Chroogloeocystis siderophila 5.2 s.c.1: one gene and its partner. The protein of the gene in region 1 binds, or shares a complex with, the protein of each later gene. Links are inferred from orthologs where the notes say so. Each region holds a gene or a part of one and is shown on either strand. Other genes may lie near its edges.

The links.
Region 2: rpmE (region 1) and rplI share a complex: the UniProt entries of both Bacillus subtilis proteins name them as parts of the 50S ribosomal subunit. The link is inferred for Chroogloeocystis siderophila 5.2 s.c.1 from one-to-one orthologs.

What each region holds. Positions count from the first base shown.
Region 1 is NZ_MRCC01000006.1:19,417-22,435, forward strand. The notes cover bases 79-3,019. They hold rpmE (50S ribosomal protein L31), read right to left. Parts: upstream 1,699-3,019; coding sequence 1,459-1,698; downstream 79-1,458. Other genes in these bases: prfA (peptide chain release factor 1), read right to left, coding at 289-1,389; rpsI (30S ribosomal protein S9), read right to left, coding at 1,803-2,219; rplM (50S ribosomal protein L13), read right to left, coding at 2,219-2,674; truA (tRNA pseudouridine(38-40) synthase TruA), read right to left, coding at 2,788-3,019. UniProt on the Bacillus subtilis protein: Binds the 23S rRNA. While neither of the L31 paralogs is essential, this protein seems to function as the main L31 protein.
Region 2 is NZ_MRCC01000008.1:76,295-79,078, forward strand. What follows is about bases 79-2,784. They hold rplI (50S ribosomal protein L9), read right to left. Parts: upstream 1,808-2,784; coding sequence 1,349-1,807; downstream 79-1,348. Other genes in these bases: dnaB (replicative DNA helicase), read right to left, coding at 79-1,001; gloB (hydroxyacylglutathione hydrolase), read right to left, coding at 2,040-2,784. In the rest of the region: more of dnaB, read right to left, coding at 1-78. UniProt on the Bacillus subtilis protein: Binds to the 23S rRNA.

The sequences.
Region 1 (3,019 bases):
TCCCCTTCCTGAGTGAATGTTCTTTCGTAGTGAAAGGAATGCCACCTTATGGTTCACAGCGCACTCACCACCTGCATATAATAGTTGAGGCAGATAGTACTTCATGGGAACGTGTATCATTTCAAGATTATTTGTGATCGCACTCCGAAGAAGCCCAACAATATACTGATTTAAAACGTCAATTAGCCAAACATTTTAAATCAGAGCGCGAAACATATACCCTTGCCAAAACTGACTACATTCAAGCTGTTATGGCAATAGGCACGCTTATTGTACAAATTATCTTAACTACGAACCTGTACCAGAAGCAGCTAATTCTGCTAAACGTTCTTGCTGATCTTGCGAGATGCAAGCTTGAATCATTGGTTCTAAATCTCCCTCTAGAACTGGAGCCAAAGAGAAATTTTGTCCTAAGCGGTGGTCAGTGACGCGGTTATCTTTGTAGTTGTAAGTACGGATTTTTTCCGAACGCGATCCTGTACCGACTTGTGATCGCCGCATTGAAGTCACCGCCTCTTGTTGTTCGCGGAGCTTCATTTCGTACAGCTTGGCTCGCAAAATTTGCATTGCGCGTTCTTTGTTTTGCAACTGGCTGCGTTCTTCGGTACAGAAAATCCTAATTCCCGTAGGTTTATGGAATAGATCGACCGCCGTTTCCACCTTGTTGACGTTTTGTCCACCCGCACCACCTGATCGCACTGTGGTCATTTCAATATCTTTCGGGTCAATTTCAATTTCGACATCATCAACTTCTGGCATTACGGCTACGGTAGCTGTTGATGTGTGGACTCTTCCGCCTGCTTCAGTTACTGGAACGCGCTGGACGCGGTGTACTCCTGCTTCAAACTTCAGCTTGCTATAAACTTGATCGCCTTGAATTTCTAGTATGGCTTCTTTAAAGCCGCCCATTTCTGCGAGCGATTCGCTAATCAACTTAACTTTCCAGTTTTGGCTTTCTGCATACCGCGAGTACATCCGCACCAAATCACCCGCCCAAATACTTGCCTCATCACCACCAGTACCCGCACGAATTTCCAGCATGGTGTTCTTTTCGTCGTTAGGGTCGCGTGGTAGCAACAAGATTTTTAAGCGAACTTCTAGTTGTTCTAGCTGTTCTTCGAGTTCGGCGACTTCCAGTGCTGCCATTTCTTGTAATTCTGCGTCGCCATTGGCTTCTTTCATGACTTCCCTAGCACCTACCAACTCGTCTTGAGTCGTTTTCCAGGTTTCATAGGTCGTCACAACTTCTTCTAATGAAGAACGTGCCTTAGCAACTTTCTGATATTCGCCAGGATCTCTAGCAATATCAGGGTCAGCAAGGCGGCGGGTGAGTTCGTTAAAAGTTTGCTCGACAGATTTGAGTTTGTTTAGCAGATAAGTTTCAGGCATAAAGTGCGATCGCTTTAGCAAGATAGTAGAAGGTCACAAAACAGTATCCGGTTCGACTATCTAGCCTGGCTACTTTTTCTTATCGTCGCCTGTAGAGTCGGCTTCCATCATGCCGTACTTCCGTAGGAACCGTTCTACTCGACCTTCGGTATCGATAATCTTTTGCGTACCTGTATAGAAAGGATGGTTACCTGACCACACATCAACGTGTAGTTCGGGTTTAGTTGAACCAACAGTCGCAACAAGTTCACCATCACAGTAAACTTTTGCTTCAGGATACCACTGCGGATGAATATCAGATTTTGCCATTGTCTGTTTTCTTTGTAATTGCTTATATCTATTGTAGCTTTTAGCCTTCAGCGCTCAGCATATTGACGAGCAACAAACCTCCAAAAGCTGATCGCTGATAATTTTTATCGCTTGGAGAACTGAGGAGCTTTCCGTGCTTTGTGTAAACCGTATTTCTTGCGCTCTTTTGCACGGGGATCGCGCGTTAAATAGCCTTCAGACTTTAGTGGCGAACGGTTTTCTGGATCGAGTTGACACAGAGCGCGGGCGACACCTAAACGAATTGAATCGGATTGTCCGGTTAAGCCACCACCGTGCGCCGTCACTAAGATGTTGTATTCATTTTCTAACCCTAAGGTTTCTAACGGGGCTTTAGCGACTGCGAGGTAATTGGGGTTGAATTGAAAATATAAATCGCCTGGTTTACCGTTAACAATCATTTGTCCATCGCCAGGGACTAAACGGACTCTGGCGACGGAAGATTTACGGCGACCAGTACCTCTATACATCACGCGATCGCTTGTCGTATCTGTTGCTTGCATTAGTTTTGCTCTCCTGGTATTGTCTGAATTTTAATTTCTTTTGGTTGTTGTGCTTGGTGCGGATGTTCTGCGCCTGCGTAAACTTTTAACTTGGTAAATAATTGACGTCCTAAACTATTTTTAGGCAGCATTCCTTTAACTGCGTGTTCTACAATGCGCTCTGGTAGTCGCGATTGCAGTTGAGCAAAGGTTTCTGTTTTCATCCCGCCAGGACGTCCTGAGTGGCGACGATAGAGCTTTTGGCTGCGCTTTTTCCCAGTAACAATCACTTTGTCAGCATTAACAACAATAACAAAGCCGCCTGTATCCATGTGTGGCGTAAATTCTGGTTTATTTTTACCGCGCAAAATCATGGCGATTTCAGTTGCTAATCTGCCCAAGCGCTGGTCAGTTGCATCGACAACATACCACTCGCGTTCGATGGTATCTTGTGCTGGAATATATGTTTTGTTCATGGGTGTTTTCGTGTCCTTTAAATTTCAACTAACAAATAAATCAATGGTGTATGATTTTGTTTACAAGCTCATTTGAAGCATCTAAGTGTTGACATTTGAAGAGAGTACTTGGTCTAGCGCTTGCCTTTGTCCCCTACGGAAGAAACGTAGTTTGTATCTGGTAGCACCAACTGCGGTAAGGTGTCATACCAAACTTCTGGAGGAAAAGGAAAATCGCTATAGCCAACGCGGAGTAAGCATAAGCCTTGGGGTGGAGCCGCATATTTCACATTTTCGCGGCGTTGCTGTTGCCAAAGCTCAGTGAATTTCTCAAGTGATAAGCTACCTTTCCCCACATCGACAAGT
Region 2 (2,784 bases), on another replicon or contig:
CTACCTTCCATCAGTTGTAAGTAGTCGATTAAAATCAAGGCTAATTCGGTTCCTTTTTCAGCTTGCAACCGTCGGGCTTGCGATCGCATTTCCATCACCGTCATATTTGCGGTGTCGTCGATATAAATCGGTAATTCAGATAAATTGCCAAACGCACGACTTAATTGTTCCCACTCGTTTTGGCTAATACGTCCCGCGCGCATCCGATGACTTTCGATTCCGGCTTCGCTGGCTAAGAGTCGTTGCACTAATTGCTCTTTAGACATCTCCAGGCTAAAAACCGCGACAGATTGTTCGTAGCGAGCCGCTATATTTTTAGCAATATTCAGTGCTAGCGCCGTTTTCCCCATTGCTGGGCGTCCTGCAAGGATAACTAAATCAGAACGTTGGAAACCACCGGTAAGCGCGTCAAGGTCGTAAAAATCGCACAATAGTCCTGGTAGAGTTTGTCCTTGGTCGCGACTTTCGAGTTCCTGAAAAGTATCAATCAGCGTATCTGAAATCGAGACAAGACCTTTTTGCGGACGTTCTTGCGTAATGCTGAAAACTTTTTGCTCTGCACGGTCTAAAACTGTTGCTAACTCAACATCAGTTTGATAGCCTAGCTGGACAATTTCATTACCCGATTCAATCAACTTGCGCCGCAGAAATTTGTCCATGACTAGCATTGCTAGGACATCAATATTAACGGCTGATACGGTGCGGTCTACAAGTTGGGTAAGTTTGCTTCTCCCGCCGATCCGAGATAGTAAATCGTGGTCTGCTAACCATGCGGATAGACTGAGAAGATCCGTCGGTTTTCCCTGCTGGTGGAGTCTGAGGGCGGCTTCGTAAATTTCCCTGTGGGCGCTGATGTAAAAAGCTTCTTTGACAAGGCGATCGCTTACACGGCTAATTGCTTCAGGGTCGAGTAAAATCCCTCCTAAAATGGCTTCTTCGGCATCAATATTCTGTGGAGGTAAGCTGCCGATATTATCTTGAAAACTCAGTTGTTGAGTCATAGAGCAGAGGTCAGAGGTCAGAGGTTAGGGTTAGGGCAATGAAGAATTAAATCCTGTATCTATTATCGCTTTTTCCGCTTGCCCTGATTGTCCTGCTTAGGAAGACACACTACACCCTTATGATATGAATAGCCTTGGTGACTGAAGTCGCGGCTTGATAGACTAAGTCTACCTCCGTGGGCTAATACCATTTCAAGTTATGGTGCTCCAATCAGGTAGCAAGCGAGCAGAGATGCTTCAAGTGCAGGGGAGAAAATGCCTGTATTTCTCATTTAATAACGCGCTTCGCAGACCTTCGGTTCAAACATTACCCCCCGATCTCTGACCTTTGATCCCTAACCTCTTCTTCATTCTGGTACAACCTGAATTAGGATTTCTGCTGTTACCTCTGGATGAAGTTTAATTTCAGCGGTGTAAGTACCTGTTTTACTGATATCTGGTAAAGTTATCCCGCGCCGATCTACTTCTTGACCGATTGCTGCTTGAACTAAGGCCGCGACTTCAGGAGCGGTTACAGTACCAAAAATAGCGTCTTTTTCACCAACTTGCTTCGCGATTGTGAATTGCCCTACTTTATCTAATGCTGCTTTTTGAGTTAGGGCTTGTTGACGTAATTCTTCTTGACGCTGACGTTCTTTTTCGCGTCGGCGCTCAACTTGCTTGAGAATCCCTGGAGTTGCTTGCATTGCGAGATTTTGGGGAAGCAAATAGTTGCGAGCGTAACCTGGTGCAACTTCTACTAAATCTCCAGATTTTCCTAGCTTGCTAACATCCTGATTGAGAACTAATTGCACGCGTTTTGCCATGGTCTTTCCTGTAGTGGTTGAATTATGTTGGTATCGTTGCGAATGTTTATTTAAAAAATTGATCAGAATCTATAATCGTAACGAAATATAGCAAGCAATCGCAACCGTATATCTTACTACGTCTGGTTAATCGATAGCAATAGGATCGTATTCATGCAAAATGTCTTTCAAACGATGAAGATATCAGGAGTAATCGATCTAAAACAGCAAAGCTTTCTCTGCCTTTCTTCACTCAGAACTGATCTTTCATTCCGCGCAAGCGTGCAAAAGTTTGTAGTGGATCGTTGCTTTGTACTGCTGACTGTAACTCAGGTTGATTCCAGCGTAGAAAGGGATTTGTACGCTTTTCAACGTTCAACATCGAAGGTATTGTAGCTTCCAAACGATTGCGTGCTGCTTTGACTATTTCATAACGAGCTTGTAATTCGGGATTTCCACCATCCACTGTCAGCGCAAATTGCAAGTTCTTTAAAGTATATTCGTGGGCGCACCACACGCGCGTATTGTCTGGTAAAGCTCTTAATTTTGTCAAAGAATCGAGCATTTGTGCGGGAGTTCCTTCAAATAAGCGACCGCATCCCCCTGCAAATAATGTATCGCCGCAAAACAAATCTCCGTTAGTGTCTGGTGTTTCTGGCGGGAAGTAGTAAGCAATATGTGCGCGAGTGTGTCCTGGGACAAAAATAACTTCAGCGCTGCGATCGCCAAAGTCAACGCGATCGCCTTCTTTTAAGAAAACTTGCTGTCCTGGTATTCTGCCGCGATCTTTCTCGCCACCATACACTGTAACACTTCCAAAACGCTGAATTAACTTGCGATTACCACCTACATGATCGTTATGATGATGCGTGTTAAAAATTGCTACTAACTCTGCGTCTAGTTGCTCTAGCTGTTCTAGTACTGGTTCTGCTTCTGCTGGGTCTACAACCGCAGCTATATTTTGCATGGGTTCATGCAGCAAAAAAATGTAATTATCA